DNA from 4 places in the Neobacillus sp. MER 74 genome. Region 2 is predicted to be linked to each of the others. Evidence: a T-box and tRNA genes for the amino acid it is inferred to sense, from the RefSeq annotation. Region 2 holds a T-box; the other regions hold tRNA genes.

Region 1 (2,582 bases), on a different contig from region 2:
TTGATTGGAGTGGAAGGCGGCGAAGACTCCTGCGGGAGTACGGGACAGGGGAGACCCCGCAGGCGCTGAAAGCGCCGAGGAGGCTCCCCGAACCGCCCGCGGAAAGCGAAGCCTCCTGGAACGGAAATCAACAGACTAGTTTAATGAGCCAAACAAAAAAGACTGTCGATTTAAAACCCGAAATCCTTCGGATTTGTCGACAGTCTGAAACGCTTAGATAAGCGTTTTTACTTTGTTTTTTACGCGCCTTAGAGGATTCGAACCTCTGACCCTACGCTTAGAAGGCGTATGCTCTATCCAGCTGAGCTAAAGGCGCATTTATGGCTCCGCAGGTAGGACTCGAACCTACGACCGATCGGTTAACAGCCGATAGCTCTACCACTGAGCTACTGCGGAACAATATGATGGGCCTAAATGGACTCGAACCATCGACCTCACGCTTATCAGGCGTGCGCTCTAACCAGCTGAGCTATAGGCCCATATTTATGTGGAGCGGGTGATGAGAATCGAACTCACAACATCAGCTTGGAAGGCTGAGGTTTTACCACTAAACTACACCCGCATTTATTAAATTGGAGGCAACACCCGGATTTGAACCGGGGATAGAGGTTTTGCAGACCTCGGCCTTACCACTTGGCTATGCTGCCTTTATGTATGGCTGGGCTAGCTGGATTTGAACCAACGCATGTCGCAGTCAAAGTGCGATGCCTTACCGCTTGGCTATAGCCCAATATTTATAAAATATATGGGGCGGCTGATGGGAATCGAACCCACGAATGTCGGAACCACAATCCGATGCGTTAACCACTTCGCCACAACCGCCATTATAGAATCATTTGGCAGGGGTAGTAGGAATTGAACCCACACCAAAGGTTTTGGAGACCTTCGTTCTACCTTTAAACTATACCCCTCCATATAAAAAGGTGGCTCAGGACGGAATCGAACCGCCGACACAAGGATTTTCAGTCCTTTGCTCTACCAACTGAGCTACTGAGCCACACAAAATCTATATCAACAGTAGTTACCTACTGGGGATAAAAGTACGGTCCGGACGGGACTCGAACCCGCGACCTCCTGCGTGACAGGCAGGCATTCTAACCAACTGAACTACCGGACCAGAGTTTTCAATTTGGAGCATGCTCCACGATTTGATACTGACCGCCCTGATTTCAGAAAGCATATTCAAGCAGCGGCTCAATCGTTGCGCTGTAGATCATTCGAAGAAGCATATTCGAACGTGCTCCACCCCGCGACAATAAGAATAGATTACGAGTTATGGAGGAGGAAGAGGGATTCGAACCCCCGCGCGGTATGACCCGCCTGTCGGTTTTCAAGACCGATCCCTTCAGCCAAACTTGGGTATTCCTCCGAATAAGTGGAGTCTAGGGGGATCGAACCCCTGACCTCCTGCGTGCAAAGCAGGCGCTCTCCCAGCTGAGCTAAGACCCCATTTGTTATTAGAAGCATGGTCGGGAAGACAGGATTCGAACCTGCGACCCCTTGGTCCCAAACCAAGTGCTCTACCAAGCTGAGCTACTTCCCGTTAAAGTGCGCCCTGAGAGATTCGAACTCCCGACCTTTTGATTCGTAGTCAAACACTCTATCCAGCTGAGCTAAGGGCGCATATGATTTAATTTAAATGGTGTCGAGGACCGGAATCGAACCGGTAAGGTAGTCACCTACCGCAGGATTTTAAGTCCTGTGCGTCTGCCAGTTCCGCCGCACCGGCGTAAGTTGGAGCGGAAGACGGGATTCGAACCCGCGACCCCCACCTTGGCAAGGTGGTGTTCTACCACTGAACTACTTCCGCAAAGGTTGTAAGTTATATTGCTCTTGCAAAAAACTTTGATGCGGGTGAAGGGAGTCGAACCCCCACGCCTTGCGGCGCCAGATCCTAAGTCTGGTGCGTCTGCCAATTCCGCCACACCCGCAATATTAATAGTTATTTTGCTTTCGCAAAAAACTCTAGTGAGCCATGAAGTACTCGAACCTTCGACCCTCTGATTAAAAGTCAGATGCTCTACCAACTGAGCTAATGGCTCAAAAAAAGCAAAAAAAATAAATGGTGCCGGCGAGAGGACTTGAACCCCCAACCTACTGATTACAAGTCAGTTGCTCTACCAATTGAGCTACCCCGGCGTAAAATTTGAAAAAATATTTAGTTTGAACACGCTGGTATTGTTACCGTCATCCTGACCTCAAAAAGCTTGTCCAAGCAGCAGCTCGGTCAGTATGCTGAAGTTCATTCAGGAAGCATATTCGGTCGTGCTCTACCAATTGAGCTACCCCGGCGTAATCTATAAAAGATAAATATGGTGGAGGATGACGGGATCGAACCGCCGACCCTCTGCTTGTAAGGCAGATGCTCTCCCAGCTGAGCTAATCCTCCAAAATAATGAAAGTTATTTTCACTAGCATGAAAAAACTTTGGTGACCCCTACGGGATTCGAACCCGTGTTACCTCCGTGAAAGGGAGGTGTCTTAACCACTTGACCAAGGGGCCATATTAAATATTGACGAAAAAAATAACCCAAAAGGGTTAGCCTGGCAACGTCCTGCTCTCACAGGGACGCGTGTCCCAA
Region 2 (5,186 bases):
TATTTCAAGGACAAGCTAATGGTCAGAATGGAAACGGTCAGTTCCAAGGGCAACGCGACTTTAGGGGAAATGGAAACCTGCCGGAGGGAATTCGTGGACAAAGACCGGGGCAAGGGTCGATTATGTCAATCATCCGGGGCCTTCATGAAGGTAGAATTGGCAATACAAATGTGAAATGGTTAATAGATTTAACCGCCGTTGCCTTAATGATTCTAACAGGGACAGGAATCTATCTTTCTATGAAAGTTATCGCTGCAGAAAATAAGCGAAAGAAGCGGCAGGCAGAAAGCTTATTTGAATAGTTTAATAATGTAAAAGCACACGATAGAAATTCGTGTGCTTTTTGTCCAGTCTATTCTACAATAATTGTCCCTTTAAACATTTGCATTCCACAGCTAAAGGTGTATGTGCCTGAATGATCAGGAGTAAAGGTTAGTTTTGTAGTACCCGTTTTTAAGTTGACATTGTTAATATTAAATTCAGGAATCATAAAGGTGGAGATACAATTCGTACTATCAAGCGGGTTGTTTATTTCTAGTTCAACCGGAACACCTTTTTTGACACGAATGACATTTGGGGTATACCCCTGGGTGGTGACCTCCATCTTAACAAGCGGCTTGCTTTCCCTTGTTACATCCACTTCCGTTTTGGGAACTTCTTGACTTTCAGCGGCATGGGCAGTTTCTGTTTGGTTTGATTTACTTTGACCCGGAATTTCTACCAAATCACTGCTATACATAAACAGAAATAACGATACCAGCACAATTCCTCCAGCGATAATCGCAAATGGCGAAAGTTCCTGTGGATCAAGGGATAATTTATTATTGGATTCTACGAAAATATACATAATCACGAATCCAATAATCAGGATATAGAATCCTAACAAGATTCCTAATAGAATTGTTGGATTAATAAATTGAATAAATGCACCAAGGATGGCGCCGATAATTCCGCCTATTAGACCCGAAATAGAGCCCATTAAGATAGCTAAAATCCCGATTGGGTGGCCTGCTAAGAAGCCTATGACAAATCCGATAATCATACTGACTCCGACTACTAGAAAAATCTCACCTGAAATGATGCCAATGATACTGCCGGTCAGTAAACCGGTAATCACTGCAATAACCATACTAATCATTGTTCCAGAGGTAGTAGCTAGTTTATTTTTATGGCGGTAGACAGAATAGATGGAATATCCGGTTCCAGTGGCAACTATAATTGCCGTAATGATCGCAAATATATTCATTTTTGGTCCCCTCTTACGTGTGATTGATTAACAACATAAGAGTATTATAAATGCAAATAAACCGTTTAAATTTGTATATTCAGTGATTAATATGAACGTTTTATGAATATTGTTGAGGGAAGATAAGTCATGTGTAGTTTTTGGGAGATGTATTTATTCCTTTTTTTCTTTATCAAGGGTATTTTTATAAATCCGTTTCATTGCCTCATTTTGCATCCTGATATATTCTAGCAAAAATTCTTTCTCTTCTTCCTCTTGTCGGAGATCATCTTTTTCTTTATCCATGGAAACCACCACCCCAATTTTTATAATTACTAGCATTTTAACCGATTTATACACATGTTTAAAGTCAATGAGAAGGTAATTTGTTGACATCAGAAAAATATTCCATAAAAAAATTGACTTTTTTCATTTTGAAATATATAATTTTCAAAAATACTATTGAAACTATGACGGGGATTAGTAAAGTGAAAGGGTCTTACCAAGAGAGGAAACCATTGGTGTGAGGTTTCTTAAGACGGTCATTTGAACCTGCCACCCGAGTTCTGTATCGAATTTAAAGATACATGCGGATCATGTCCGTTATCAAGGAAAGTGTATAGAGCAATTTTGCTTTATGAATTTAGGGTGGTACCGCCAGGCCTTGGTCCCTTTTTAGGATCAAGGTCTTTTTGTGCAGAAAAGCGGATACGCCCATATCTTTATTTTAAAAAAATAATGAGGTGTCAAACATGGCAAAAGAATTTGTAAAAGATGTTACGGCAATGGACGATGATTTCGCCCAGTGGTATACAGATGTCGTCACTAAGGCTGATTTAATTGATTATTCAAGTGTGCGTGGTTCAATGATTATCCGCCCGTATGGCTATGCTTTATGGGATAATATAAAAAATGAGCTGGATCGACGAATAAAGGAAACAGGGCATGAGAATGTTTATATGCCATTGTTCATTCCTGAAAGCTTGCTTCAAAAAGAAAAAGATCATGTCGAAGGTTTTGCACCTGAAGTGGCATGGGTTACACATGGCGGGTCTGAACCATTAGCAGAACGATTGGTTGTGCGACCAACATCTGAAGTTCTTTTCTGTGAGCATTATAGCAACATTATTCATTCTTACCGGGATCTGCCTAAGCTCTATAACCAATGGGCAAACGTTGTACGTTGGGAAAAAACCACTCGTCCGTTCCTGCGGACATTAGAGTTTTTATGGCAGGAAGGTCATACTGCCCATGCGACAGACGAAGATGCAATGGAAGAAACCATTAAAATGCTAAATGTATATGCCGCTGTTTGTGAAGAAATCCTTGCAATTCCGGTTGTAAAAGGACAAAAAACAGAAAAAGAAAAGTTTGCCGGTGCAAAAGCGACTTTTACCATTGAAAGCTTAATGCACGATGGAAAAGCATTACAGTCAGGTACTTCTCACCACTTTGGTACAGGATTTGCAGAGGCTTTTAACATTCAGTACACTGACAAAGAAGGAAAGCTTCAGTACGTGCATCAAACGTCATGGGGCTTTACAACAAGAATTATCGGTGCTCTAATCATGGTTCACGGCGACGACCGTGGTCTCGTAATTCCACCAAAAGCAGCGCCAACTCAAGTGATGATTGTGCCGATTGCGCAGCATAAAGAAGGCGTCCTTGATTTTGCTTATGATTTGAAAACGTCCCTTGGTAAAGTTGCTCGTGTTGATATTGATGCCAGCGATAAAAAACCAGGTTGGAAGTTCAATGAATATGAGATGAAGGGTATTCCAGTCCGCCTAGAAGTTGGACCTAAAGATATCGAAAACAAGCAAGTGGTTTTAGTAAGACGCGATACTTTAGAAAAAGTGTTCGTGCCACTAGATCAATTAGAAGCAAAGCTTGTTGAGTTATTAGATGAAATCCAAACAAATCTTTATAATAAGGCTCTAAATCACCGTGAAGAAAGAACCTCAGTTGCTTTAACACTAGGTGAATTAAAAGAGTCACTTGAAGCTAAACCTGGTTTCATTAAGGCGATGTGGTGCGGCGAATTAGCCTGCGAGGAAAAAATCAAAGAAGATACTGGAGCAACATCAAGATGTATTCCATTTGAGCAAGAACAAGTATCGGAAAAATGTGTCTGCTGTGGAAAAGATGCTGACAAGATGGTTTATTGGGCAAAAGCATACTAAAAACAGCAATTTTGGGCTCTTCCTTGTATGGGAAGAGTCTTTTTTAGTGCCGTATTGAGGCGATATTTGGGTAATGAGTGAATTTTTAGAATCGATGAGCGAATTTTTCAATTCAATGAGCGAATATGATGGTCTTATGAGCGAATTTCACAGTTAAATGAGCGAATTTTTTTCTGCTGTTAATCAGCGGATTTTCCTATCAGCGAATTTAATGATTCTATCAGCGAATCTTCCTAATTAATCAGCGATTTTTCTCATCCAATCAGCGAATCCATTCCAAGGTCATTTTTTTTGAAAAAGGAATTACAAAATCACGCAACGAATATTTTAAATTCACAAGGAGGGCAAAATTATGAAACCAATACTATTAGATTTTTCAGAAGAGTTTTACACAGAGAGATTACTAATACGCAATCCTTTACCCGGAGATGGTAAAGCTGTTTACCAAGCCATGCAGGCATCCTTAACCGAACTAAAAGACTGGATGCCTTGGGCCCATCAAGAGCAAACAGAGGACGATGTTGAAATTAATATTCGTGATGCACATACCAAGTTTCTAACCCGTGAGGATTTGAGGTTACATATTTTTAATCGGGAAACAGGGGAATTCATAGGTTCATCAGGTTTGCACAGAATCAACTGGAGTATTCCAAAGTTTGAGATTGGCTACTGGATTGATTCTCGCTATAGCGGGAAAGGGTATATTACCGAAGCAACCGAAGCAATTACTAAATTTGCCTTTACCGAACTTAAAGCAAATCGGGTGGAAATCCGCTGCGACTCCCAAAATATCAAGAGCAGGGCCATTCCTGAACGCCTAGGATTTAACTTAGAGGGGATTTTACAAAATGATGGACTTTCTGCCGATGGTAAAGGATTACGAGATACATGTATTTATGCAAAAACAACCAAAGATTAATAACAAAAGAGTACTGAATCACAGTACTCTTTTGTTTATAAAATTAGTCAAGGATATATCTCTTTAAATAAAATTTTGTAATGGCTAAATATTCACGTGAATAGGATTTTGGCACGGCAATCCATGGAGTTTCTGCTGGAAGTCCCTGCACCTCTAGTCCGTAGTCTCGAGCAATGGAGACGGCACGGTAGATATGAAAATTATTTGTCACCACCAGACCAAGCCTTTCACCCTTAGGAATAAGCCTTTTAGAAAAGTTAATATTTTCATACGTATCAGTCGATTGATCCTCTAAAATAATCCGAGCATCGCTTATGCCCTGCTCGACCAGTTCTCTTCTAATCGATTCCGCTTCAGAGATATCTTCACTAGGTCCCTTTCCACCAGATGCGATGACAATTGTATTTTTATTTTTCTTTAAATAATCTGCTGCCGCATTAATTCTACTCGCAAATGCAAGGGAAGGGACGGTGCCCTTCACCCTTGCCCCGAGAACAATCAAATAGTCTGCATTTTTAGGAACGTCTTTATGACTATATTGACTAATTTTAAATTGTAAAAATCCAATATAAATCAAACCTAAAGTAACAAGAACACCTAACAATACAAACACTCTTTTCTTATTTTTCATCATTTCAAACCCATTTCATGTTATTTTTAAACTTCTTATATAAATAATAGATTAAAGTGGAGGAAAACTCTAACATATTTTTGAAATAGAGTATAATAATAGAAGAATTAATTGCATTTAGTGCCTACAACATTAAATAATGGGAGGTTTTTAAAATGTCATCAATTAGTCTATTGAAAAAAAAAGCCGGGATTGTATTAGAAAAGAAAAAGCTAACAAAAGTGGTCT
Region 3 (5,186 bases), on a different contig from region 2:
TCCAAGATGCTCTTTATCCTTAAAAGCACCTATCGCTCCTAAAAAGGTTAGCCAGACAAATAAATAGCGGGATATTTCCTCTGACCATGTTATGCCTGAATTAAAGAAGTAACGTAAAACAACATTTCCAAAAACAAGAATGACCATTAAGGAAAGAGCAAACGCCATAAAAATGTTCAACATCGTTTCCAAGTATTTTGATAACTTTTCCATCTTCTTCCCGCCTTTCTCTATAAAGAAGAGCTTTAAGAAAGTGCATGCCTTTCTATTGCTCATCCTTAATTCGTTTTACCAAATCTTCTGCCCAGTCATATTCCTTATAGATATCTTTATATAAAGGCTCGGCAGCTTTCTCCATTTCTTTTACAAATTCATCAGATGGAGTATTAAACTTTACATTTTTTTCTTCAAGGAATTTTTTATCATCTTCATAGCTTTTTTCCATTAGTTCAAATTCATAATCTGCATATTCCTTGGAAGCATCTTCGATAATTTTTTGCTGTTCTTTTGTTAAGCTGTTATAAAACTTGCTGTTAATAATGAAAATATTAGGGCTAAACATATGTTTTGACTCTAAAACATCCGACTGAACTTCATACCATCCAGAAGCCCTCAAAGTTGCAATTGGATTATCCTGGCCATCAACAACCTTTTGTTCAAGCGCTGTAAATACTTCTGAAATAGGAAGCGGACTGACATTTGCGCCAAGAAGTTTTCCGAGAGTAATATAGTTAGGAATGTTTGGCATCCTTAATCGTAGTCCATCAAAATCATCCTGACTCTTAATTGGCTTGTTTGAAGAAAACATACGGAAACCATTTGCACTCCAGGCGAGCGGTTTCACACCATGTTGTTTTTCAAGATCTGCTGTTAGTTCTTTACCAATTTCTCCATTTAGAACTTTTTTGACATGCTCATAATCTTTAAAGAGGAATGGCCATTCTGGAACACCCATTTTTGGGATGTCAGCTTGCATAATTAAGCCCGGAATGCCCATTTCAATTGTCCCGTTACGAACCCCATCATAAAATTCCTTTTCCGCTCCAAGCGTACTATTTGGGTATATTTGAACCTTTAGGCTTCCTTTTGATTCTTCTTCAACAATCTTTTTGAACTTTTCTCTTAAAGCAACGTTTTGCGGATGGTTTTCAGCAAAATAATTTGCCACTTTTATTGTTTTAGCCGGTCCGGCTGAAGCTTCATTGGAAGACGATTTTTCTGTTGCTCCCCCGCAAGCCGAAAGAAGTAAAGAAGCACTAAGAATTACACCAGTCGCTACTGAAAATAACTTTTTCATTTAATCGCTCATCCCCCAATTAAAATGGTTTTTGTTTTTTTGAAAGCGGTATCATTTATACTAAAAAAAATTTATCACCACCTTTAGTTTTATATTATAAAACTTAGTTTTCATAATAAAACTAAAAACAAGAGACAAAATTAGTCTCGGAGTTTTATATTATAAAACTATATATAACTATTTAAAACTCTAACATCATCTTAATCTTTAACTTTCCGAATTGTCAATATCTTAATTTTCTTTATTTTTGGATATTTTTTAAAACAATTGTAAAGTGCTATATAATTCCCATAAAAAGGAAAATATTTCCTGAGATTATACCCCCAATTTTAAAAGTATAAACAAATTTTCTAACCCGAATGGATAACATAAAAATTGTAAATGAATAATTTGTGACATGTAACATTTCACATTTCATATTTCACAAGGTAATGTTAGAATAAAATAAATAATCAGTCAATTCTTTTTTATTGTCTTTTTTGTAATTTACTTTCACACAAGAAATTGACTACAAGTATATAATTCCCCTATAATTTATTAATAGTGTGACATGTTACATGTTAGGTATTGCAAATTACCTATGAATTTTGGGAGGTTAATTTACTATAATGATTGATACTTCTGCTCTTGCAACACAAGTATATAAAGAACTTCGAAATGAAATTATTTGCGGGATTTTTTCACCTGGAGAAAAATTGGATATCATTGAATTAGCAAATAAATATGGAGTAAGTCGATCACCCGTAAAAGAAGCGGTAAATCAATTGGTACATGATGGGTTAGTCGAAATATTTCCAAGAAAAGGAACATACATCACCCAATTACGTTTCAAAGATTGTATGGAGGCTCTCGATGCTCGATTTATGGTTGAAACATGGGCGGCAGCACAAGCTATTGAGCATTTATCAGATGAACAGATAGAAGATATGAAACAAATAATTGAAAAAATGGATTCACTATTGAGAGTACAGCCCTTTTCTTATGAGTCTTACAGTAAACTAGATAAGGAGTTCCATCAATTATTGGTGCAATATGCTAGGAATCATAAGGTTCAAAACATTTATGACAGTATTAACCCTATAATTTCACTAGCACGAGTTGGGTACAGTGAAGTTTTTGAAAATAGCTTAAAAAGACACAAAGATCATCATAATATGTTTGAAGCATTAAAAAATCGTGACCTCTCCTCCTTAATTGAAGCATTGCAACAACATAAGCGTTCCTTAGAAGAGGACATAAGGTTACATTGGAATGAACAATTATTTGGACCTATTGAAGAATCAAATTAGAAGCTGCAAAGTTTGTTTTCTATGGTGACCGACAAAACTGAAGAAAGCTCAGAAACATTGATATATCAACATTTCTGAGCTTTCTTTTCATTTAAAACGAACTTGAACTTAAAAAGTTCTATTTTGCTATTTAAATAATGTTATTCGTTTGTTAATTAGATAGGTTCTAGTATACTTACCTGTATTTCTTAGAATATATAAATTCTGTAATCGGAACTGTAACAAAAGTTATACCCACTACTATAACCAATGGATAATTATCAATTTCATTGAAACTGCCTGTACCTTCAGAAATAAACAATATTAAACCAGATAAAATCATGAGAACATAATAACCTATTTTGGCACTTTGGGTTTCAATATGCCTGTCTAATTCATCTTTCTCACCACCACCTTCATGATGGCCCCAATTAAGCAAATTAAAAAAATAGCTTAACGCTAGAAAACTAAAGAAAATACCAGCTGCATCTATAGTTCCATAACTAACCCATTTGTATAAGGTAAATCCTACAATGGATAGAAAAACAATAAAGACTAAAATAACGATAATACTTTTGGTTTTATTCATTCCTTTTTCCCCCAATCTCAGAGATAAATAAATCTTCCATGGCGACTCCCAATGTCCTTGCGATATCAAATGCTAACTGCAAACTTGGGTCATATTTATTGTTCTCGATAGCGTTAATCGTTTGCCTGCTTACATTGCATAATTCTGCTAACTTCCCTTGAGAAAGACTGCTTTTTTCTCTGTACTCCTTAATTCTATTTTCCATTCACTATGCCACCTTTAGATTTTATAAGGTGTAAAAGGTTTTTTACATCTTGATTATAAAATATGATAAATGGGGTGTCAAAGATATTTTACACTTCAAAATGCCATATCGATATTTACCCCCACCAGTGAACACGATTTGAAGTAATTTTGTCATGAAGGAAACTGCAAAGAATAACTTAAAGACAAACAAAAAACGCCTACTTACATTACTGTAAGTAGACGTTCAAAACGTTGATATAACTCAATTCTACTGCTAATTGACGATAAGAAAAAGTAATAAAATAAAGATACCGGTGATCGGGGTCGAACCGATACTCCTCACGGAACACGATTTTGAGTCGTGCGCGTCTGCCAATTCCGCCACACCGGCATAATAAAAATTTCATAAATAAAGCTATGAAATTTTAGTGGACAATATTCAACAGGGGCAGTAGGAATCGAACCCACACTGAAGGTTTTGGAGACCTTAGTTCTACCTTTAAACTATGCCCCTAAATGGTGGAGGGGGACGGATTCGAACCGCCGAACCCGGAGGGAGCGGATTTACAGTCCGCCGCGTTTAGCCACTTCGCTACCCCTCCACATATAAAAAACAAATGATAAAACTGGAGGAGGAAGAGGGATTCGAACCCCCGCGCGGTGTTACCCGCCTGTCGGTTTTCAAGACCGATCCCTTCAGCCAAACTTGGGTATTCCTCCATTATAATAATTAAAAAATCTTAATTGGTAGCGGCGGAGGGGATCGAACCCCCGACCTTACGGGTATGAACCGTACGCTCTAGCCAGCTGAGCTACACCGCCATAATATCGTCTTTAAAGTAATTGGTGGAGTCTAGGGGGATCGAACCCCTGACCTCCTGCGTGCAAAGCAGGCGCTCTCCCAGCTGAGCTAAGACCCCATAAGTTATTAGAAGAATGGTCGGGAAGACAGGATTCGAACCTGCGACCCCTTGGTCCCAAACCAAGTGCTCTACCAAGCTGAGCTACTTCCCGATAAAAAATGCGCCCTGAGAGATTCGAACTCCCGACCTTTTGATTCGTAGTCAAACACTCTATCCAGCTGAGCTAAGGGCGCAAATGAATTTAATTATTTTGTGGTGCCGAGGACCGGAATCGAACCGGTACGGTAGTCACCTACCGCAGGATTTTAAGTCCTGTGCGTCTGCCAGTTCCGCCACCCCGGCAATATCATGGAGCGGAAGACGGGATTCGAACCCGCGACCCCCACCTTGGCAAGGTGGTGTTCTACCACTGAACTACTTCCGCAAATTATGGTAAGTTATTTTGCTATCGCAAAAAACTTTGTTTATTTTACTTCGTAAAAAAACTTGGTGCGGGTGAAGGGAGTCGAACCCCCACGCCTTGCGGCGCCAGATCCTAAGTCTGGTGCGTCTGCCAATTCCGCCACACCCGCATATTATATTAAGTATGCTTCCGCTGATGTAATTCCAATAATTAAGAAGCATGGTGCCGGCGAGAGGACTTGAACCCCCAACCTACTGATTACAAGTCAGTTGCTCTACCAATTGAGCTACCCCGGCATATAGGTTTAAAATTTAAGAAACCGCCTGGCAACGTCCTACTCTCACAGGGACGCGTGTCCCAACTACCATCGGCGCTGAGAAGCTTAACTTCCGTGTTCGGTATGGGAACGGGTGTGACCTTCTCGCCAATGCTGCCAGACTATTTGAGGCTTCATTCCCTCAAAACTAGATAATGCTGAAGAAGTTTGTAAACTTGAGTTCACCTAGTATAATTGTCTAGCTCCAGCGTCCAGCAACTAGTGTCCTTCGGTCTTTTCCCTATGATAAGTCAACATCGAATC
Region 4 (5,186 bases), on a different contig from region 2:
GTTTTTTCACGATAGTGAAAATAAGTATCATTGATTTGGAGGATTAGCTCAGCTGGGAGAGCATCTGCCTTACAAGCAGAGGGTCGGCGGTTCGATCCCGTCATCCTCCACCATATCTATCTTTTAAAGATTACGCCGGGGTAGCTCAATTGGTAGAGCACGACCGAATACGCTTCCTGAATGAACTTCAGCATACTGACCGAGTTGCTGCTTGGATAAGCTTTCTGAGGTCAGGATGACGGTAACAATACCAGCGTGTTCAAACTAAATATTTTTTCAAACTTTACGCCGGGGTAGCTCAATTGGTAGAGCAACTGACTTGTAATCAGTAGGTTGGGGGTTCAAGTCCTCTCGCCGGCACCATTAGTACGAGCCATTAGCTCAGTTGGTAGAGCATCTGACTTTTAATCAGAGGGTCGAAGGTTCGAGTCCTTCATGGCTCACTTTTAAAATTAATTGCGGAAGTAGTTCAGTGGTAGAACACCACCTTGCCAAGGTGGGGGTCGCGGGTTCGAATCCCGTCTTCCGCTCCAACATACGCCGGGGTGGCGGAACTGGCAGACGCACAGGACTTAAAATCCTGCGGTAGGTGACTACCGTACCGGTTCGATTCCGGTCCTCGGCACCAAAGTTTTTTGCGCTAGCAAAATAACTAACAATATTTGCGCCCTTAGCTCAGCTGGATAGAGTGTTTGACTACGAATCAAAAGGTCGGGAGTTCGAATCTCTCAGGGCGCATATTACGGGAAGTAGCTCAGCTTGGTAGAGCACTTGGTTTGGGACCAAGGGGTCGCAGGTTCGAATCCTGTCTTCCCGACCATTCTTAAATTTTATAACGGGGTCTTAGCTCAGCTGGGAGAGCGCCTGCTTTGCACGCAGGAGGTCAGGGGTTCGATCCCCCTAGACTCCACTTATTCGGAGGAATACCCAAGTTTGGCTGAAGGGATCGGTCTTGAAAACCGACAGGCGGGTCATACCGCGCGGGGGTTCGAATCCCTCTTCCTCCTCCATTATTACTTTTATAATTTCTATTGTCGCGGGGTGGAGCACGTTCGAATATGCTACTTCGAATAAATCTACAGCGCAACGATTGAGCCGCTGCTTGAATAAGCTTTCTGAAATCGGGGCAGTCGTTATACTAAGAGCATGTGAAAACTTCAATTTTTTATTATCGTCGCGGGGTGGAGCAGTCCGGTAGCTCGTCGGGCTCATAACCCGAAGGTCGCAGGTTCAAATCCTGTCCCCGCAATTTAGGTATTTTCAAGCTATGCTAGAAAATACTCTGGTCCGGTAGTTCAGTTGGTTAGAATGCCTGCCTGTCACGCAGGAGGTCGCGGGTTCGAGTCCCGTCCGGACCGCCATTTTTGTCTCAGAAGTAAATCTACTGTTTTTTATACATATTTTTAGGCTCAGTAGCTCAGTCGGTAGAGCAAAGGACTGAAAATCCTTGTGTCGGCGGTTCGATTCCGTCCTGAGCCATTTTTCATTTATATGGAGGGGTAGCGAAGTGGCTAAACGCGGCGGACTGTAAATCCGCTCCCTCAGGGTTCGGCGGTTCGAATCCGTCCCCCTCCACCATTATGGCGGTTGTGGCGAAGTGGTTAACGCATCGGATTGTGGTTCCGACATTCGTGGGTTCGATTCCCATCAGCCGCCCCATTTGATTTAATGTTTGGGCAGCATAGCCAAGTGGTAAGGCCGAGGTCTGCAAAACCTCTATCCCCGGTTCAAATCCGGGTGTTGCCTCCAAATTTTTATATGCGGGTGTAGTTTAGTGGTAAAACCTCAGCCTTCCAAGCTGATGTTGTGAGTTCGATTCTCATCACCCGCTCCAAATTGGGCCTATAGCTCAGCTGGTTAGAGCGCACGCCTGATAAGCGTGAGGTCGATGGTTCGAGTCCATTTAGGCCCACTACATATTATTCCGCAGTAGCTCAGTGGTAGAGCTATCGGCTGTTAACCGATCGGTCGTAGGTTCGAGTCCTACCTGCGGAGCCATTTTTTTTAACTAATCAACTTTCATTTAATAACAACCACCTTTAAAAAGTAACCATTTTTTGAAGGTGGTTTTTTTATGCCCTTCTCTGTTATAACTAAGCGGATAAATTCCGTTTAAATTGCGAAATACCCATATTTTCTCGATAATAAGGGAAGTTTTTCCGTCTAAATGATTCAAATCGTTGGATTTTGCCCTTTTTAGAGCAGTTAAGCGGAATTTCTCCGCTTATATTGGCTTCATAAGCCTCCTCTAAATACATTAAGCGGAATTTCTCCGCTTATATTGGCTTCATAAGCCTCCTCTATATACAATAAGCGGAATTTCTCCGCTTATATCAGCTTCGTAAGCCTCCCCTAAATACATTAGGTCGGAATTTCTATCTCATACCTACACGAGACTCACTAATAAGTTCATAAAAAAAAAGCCAGCATATCAGCTGACTTTTTCATGCAAAATTAGATTAACTTCAAACCACTTACAAAGATTAATACAGCAACAACGGTACGCAGCGGTCTTGTTGGAACCTTTGCCGAAATGCTGCTGCCAATCAGTACTCCTGGAATCGAGCCCATAAGTAAATTCCCCACGAGCATATAGTTAACATTTCCATAACCGATATGAAGCATCCCTGCTACTGTAACCAAAAGAAACGCGTGAGTAATATCCGTACCAACCATCTCTGATGTTTTCATTCGATAAAGATAAATCATTGCCACAGCGAATAAAGAACCTGACCCTAAGGAAGTGAGTCCGACGATAAATCCAAAAAGGCAGCCAATTAAAATGGTTAGTGTTTTCTTTTCACTCAAAGGCTTCATTTGCCAACGATTGGGTCTTAATTTTTTCTCTACAAACGTTCTGATAATGATAGCTAGTGAGACAAATATCAATATATAACCGAGGGAATGCCTAATAATCTGTTCTTGATTGTGGTAATACGCTTCAAAATAGTGAAGGGAGCCAATCGCAATGACTGCACTAGGGATACTTCCCATTGCTAAATACTTCACCATCTGAACATTCACTGTTTTTTGCCGCCAGTGTTGAACAAGTCCGAATAGCTTTGTGATTGAATTATAAACAAGGTCTGTACCGACAGCAATGGAAGGATTGACCCCAATTAAAATTAAGACCGGGGTTAACAATGCTGCTCCGCCGACTCCAGTCAACCCTACCAAAAAACCAACAAGTAAACCCATCAACGTAATCCCTATACTCATATCCGCACGCCCAATCAATTCCTAGTATTTATATAGGATTATATACATTTATGCGCGCCTTGTAAATAACTAACTGATTATTAGATTCTGATAATTATAACAATAGATTAGTAGATCACAGAATTGGTAATTGAATACAAGCATAAAAAAACTATGCTGTTCATTCAGCATAGTTTTAATAGTTATGATATGTAACGACTTCTTATGAAAATCCTCCGCCCATTATTAGCGCAACCCCTAATATAATGACTAAGAGTAAAGCGATATATCCGATTATACTAATAATCGTAATAATCCAACCGATCACTTTTCGATCTGTTTTAATTAAGTAAATCCCTAAGGCAATCGCTCCAAAGAAGAATCCAAGAATTCCCCAAAGAACGGGGCTTTTACCATGCTTACGAGAATCGATAACTAAATAAATGGTGATCACTATGTTTAAAAGCAATCCAAATGAACCTTCCAAAATACACTCCCCTTACGTTCAAAATTATATTCTAAAAATAAATTATACCAGAAAGTTTTAACTAAATTGGAGACTTTTATTAAAAGAAACATCTTGAAGGATCTTGGGTCATATTTCAGCATTAGTAGAGCAGCTACACCGATTAATTTATGCTTACTTGTTTTTAATATGTTGCTTATTCCTGGAAGTTGTTATTCTTCATAAAAATGGTTATTGGGCAATGACGGAATTTTGTAGAATAGAGGGATATTTCCTGCGGAATTTTTAAGCGAGGTTCGACAGACTTCACGTAGGTTTAGTTAGAGGAATTCGCTATTTTCAAGACCCTTGCCTGCTTCAATCAAACGATTGATTAGTTGAGAAATTTGGAGATGCTGGTGGAGGTTTGTCAGGAATAATGCAAGGACAAACCCAAAAGGCTTGTCCTTGGTAAGAAGACCGACACTAGGTTAAATTTTAAAAACAGGTAGGTAATGAACGAGCTCACTAATCCCTCACTATCTTTTTCAACTTTTCCCGAGCCCCGCTGCGCCAACTTTTCACGGCTGAGGGGGAGACATTTTCTAGTTCGGCGATTTCTTTGATTGATAGTTGATCACGGACGGTGTACAGCAGCCATTTCTGTTGGTTCGGTGTCAGTGTTTCACAGTAGGTCAACAGTGTTTCCTTCTGAAGTGGGTCATCAGAATGGGAATCCTCAACAAGGTCCCAGAACTCCTCGCCTGGGTGTACATTTCGTTCATGATCTTGGTGTGCTTTTTTTAACTCCATGAGGAGGCAGCCTTTGATGTAGGTGTAGGCATAATTGGTGAAGCTCCCTTTGTTAGGATCGAAGCGTTGGCTTGCTTCCCAAAGGGCAATGAGACTGTGCTGATAGAATTCATCATGGTTTTTGTAAAGGTGGAGCGAGTTTATGATCTTGTGGAGCATGGGCTGGTACTGGTCGACTAATTGTTCAAAGCTTTCCAAGGGAGAGTCCTTTCAGAAAGCGCGCTTTTCTTGTATTCCCGGGTACTTCTACCATAACGGGAATCCATAATTGAATCGAACGGTGAAAATTCACTTTTGAATCGTTTTTTTGTCTATTTGAGGTAAAAAATGAAGGCAAATATGATTTTTGAAGGGGATTTTTGCTTTTTCAGCTGAATTTGGGGTGAATTACAAAAGGTTCTATTTCCCTTTTGAAAAACCTCTGCTAGGGATTTTTTGCAGGTAAGATGCAAAAAAAGAAGGTTAGTGCCAAGAAATTTGGCATATTTTCTCAAAAAAGGTGAGTAAAATAGCGTTTTTAATTTTGGCACAGAAATTGCAAATTTATAAGTTGAAAATAGTGATAAGCACGTTCGTACATTTTTTAGGGGATGAAAGGAGAAATTCTATGCAGGCAGCAAAAAAATTCTTATTTTTCTAGAAGGAGTTTGAAGTCCGAGCGAGAATTAATTTTATGTGTGATTATCGTAAGCGCTTACTAGTAAAATTATGGTAACAAATTACTATTTCA

The links. A T-box is a leader RNA that pairs with one kind of tRNA and senses whether it is charged. The one in region 2 lies ahead of proS (proline--tRNA ligase), so its partner is inferred to be a tRNA-Pro.
Region 1: it encodes a tRNA-Pro, which carries the amino acid that the T-box ahead of proS (proline--tRNA ligase) is inferred to sense. The anticodon was not compared.
Region 3: it encodes a tRNA-Pro, which carries the amino acid that the T-box ahead of proS (proline--tRNA ligase) is inferred to sense. The anticodon was not compared.
Region 4: it encodes a tRNA-Pro, which carries the amino acid that the T-box ahead of proS (proline--tRNA ligase) is inferred to sense. The anticodon was not compared.

Annotation. Positions count from the first base shown of each region.
Region 1 is NZ_JAMAUV010000051.1:104-2,685, reverse strand. It holds tRNA gene M3610_RS27320 (tRNA-Arg) at 243-316, opposite strand; tRNA gene M3610_RS27315 (tRNA-Asn) at 322-396, opposite strand; tRNA gene M3610_RS27310 (tRNA-Ile) at 406-479, opposite strand; tRNA gene M3610_RS27305 (tRNA-Gly) at 489-562, opposite strand; tRNA gene M3610_RS27300 (tRNA-Cys) at 574-647, opposite strand; tRNA gene M3610_RS27295 (tRNA-Gln) at 656-730, opposite strand; tRNA gene M3610_RS27290 (tRNA-His) at 747-822, opposite strand; tRNA gene M3610_RS27285 (tRNA-Trp) at 838-911, opposite strand; tRNA gene M3610_RS27280 (tRNA-Phe) at 925-997, opposite strand; tRNA gene M3610_RS27275 (tRNA-Asp) at 1,044-1,117, opposite strand; tRNA gene M3610_RS27270 (tRNA-Ser) at 1,277-1,369, opposite strand; tRNA gene M3610_RS27265 (tRNA-Ala) at 1,377-1,449, opposite strand; tRNA gene M3610_RS27260 (tRNA-Pro) at 1,467-1,543, opposite strand; tRNA gene M3610_RS27255 (tRNA-Arg) at 1,550-1,623, opposite strand; tRNA gene M3610_RS27250 (tRNA-Leu) at 1,641-1,721, opposite strand; tRNA gene M3610_RS27245 (tRNA-Gly) at 1,736-1,810, opposite strand; tRNA gene M3610_RS27240 (tRNA-Leu) at 1,850-1,931, opposite strand; tRNA gene M3610_RS27235 (tRNA-Lys) at 1,970-2,042, opposite strand; tRNA gene M3610_RS27230 (tRNA-Thr) at 2,064-2,139, opposite strand; tRNA gene M3610_RS27225 (tRNA-Val) at 2,314-2,389, opposite strand; tRNA gene M3610_RS27220 (tRNA-Glu) at 2,429-2,503, opposite strand; rRNA gene rrf (5S ribosomal RNA) at 2,543-2,582, opposite strand, start outside.
Region 2 is NZ_JAMAUV010000009.1:69,003-74,188, forward strand. It holds gene M3610_RS16140 (PepSY-associated TM helix domain-containing protein) at 1-302, shown strand, start outside; gene M3610_RS16145 (cupredoxin domain-containing protein) at 353-1,246, opposite strand; gene M3610_RS28025 (hypothetical protein) at 1,400-1,531, opposite strand; T-box leader at 1,687-1,901, shown strand; gene proS (proline--tRNA ligase) at 1,969-3,408, shown strand; gene M3610_RS16155 (GNAT family N-acetyltransferase) at 3,761-4,327, shown strand; gene M3610_RS16160 (YdcF family protein) at 4,371-4,961, opposite strand; gene M3610_RS16165 (vWA domain-containing protein) at 5,114-5,186, shown strand, end outside.
Region 3 is NZ_JAMAUV010000026.1:45,485-50,670, forward strand. It holds gene M3610_RS24140 (TRAP transporter small permease) at 1-213, opposite strand, end outside; gene M3610_RS24145 (TRAP transporter substrate-binding protein) at 266-1,297, opposite strand; gene M3610_RS24150 (GntR family transcriptional regulator) at 1,906-2,586, shown strand; gene M3610_RS24155 (DUF2178 domain-containing protein) at 2,762-3,154, opposite strand; gene M3610_RS24160 (helix-turn-helix transcriptional regulator) at 3,147-3,359, opposite strand; tRNA gene M3610_RS24165 (tRNA-Leu) at 3,650-3,731, opposite strand; tRNA gene M3610_RS24170 (tRNA-Trp) at 3,784-3,854, opposite strand; tRNA gene M3610_RS24175 (tRNA-Tyr) at 3,858-3,942, opposite strand; tRNA gene M3610_RS24180 (tRNA-Ser) at 3,968-4,060, opposite strand; tRNA gene M3610_RS24185 (tRNA-Met) at 4,086-4,162, opposite strand; tRNA gene M3610_RS24190 (tRNA-Ala) at 4,185-4,260, opposite strand; tRNA gene M3610_RS24195 (tRNA-Pro) at 4,278-4,354, opposite strand; tRNA gene M3610_RS24200 (tRNA-Arg) at 4,363-4,436, opposite strand; tRNA gene M3610_RS24205 (tRNA-Leu) at 4,457-4,545, opposite strand; tRNA gene M3610_RS24210 (tRNA-Gly) at 4,553-4,627, opposite strand; tRNA gene M3610_RS24215 (tRNA-Leu) at 4,691-4,775, opposite strand; tRNA gene M3610_RS24220 (tRNA-Thr) at 4,827-4,902, opposite strand; rRNA gene rrf (5S ribosomal RNA) at 4,928-5,044, opposite strand.
Region 4 is NZ_JAMAUV010000016.1:73,654-78,839, reverse strand. It holds tRNA gene M3610_RS21000 (tRNA-Val) at 38-113, shown strand; tRNA gene M3610_RS20995 (tRNA-Thr) at 288-363, shown strand; tRNA gene M3610_RS20990 (tRNA-Lys) at 371-443, shown strand; tRNA gene M3610_RS20985 (tRNA-Gly) at 459-533, shown strand; tRNA gene M3610_RS20980 (tRNA-Leu) at 540-628, shown strand; tRNA gene M3610_RS20975 (tRNA-Arg) at 665-738, shown strand; tRNA gene M3610_RS20970 (tRNA-Pro) at 744-820, shown strand; tRNA gene M3610_RS20965 (tRNA-Ala) at 838-910, shown strand; tRNA gene M3610_RS20960 (tRNA-Ser) at 918-1,010, shown strand; tRNA gene M3610_RS20955 (tRNA-Met) at 1,176-1,249, shown strand; tRNA gene M3610_RS20950 (tRNA-Asp) at 1,285-1,361, shown strand; tRNA gene M3610_RS20945 (tRNA-Phe) at 1,407-1,479, shown strand; tRNA gene M3610_RS20940 (tRNA-Tyr) at 1,494-1,578, shown strand; tRNA gene M3610_RS20935 (tRNA-His) at 1,584-1,659, shown strand; tRNA gene M3610_RS20930 (tRNA-Cys) at 1,676-1,749, shown strand; tRNA gene M3610_RS20925 (tRNA-Gly) at 1,761-1,834, shown strand; tRNA gene M3610_RS20920 (tRNA-Ile) at 1,839-1,912, shown strand; tRNA gene M3610_RS20915 (tRNA-Asn) at 1,924-1,998, shown strand; gene M3610_RS20910 (sulfite exporter TauE/SafE family protein) at 2,455-3,219, opposite strand; gene M3610_RS20905 (hypothetical protein) at 3,422-3,685, opposite strand; gene M3610_RS20900 (sigma-70 family RNA polymerase sigma factor) at 4,172-4,654, opposite strand.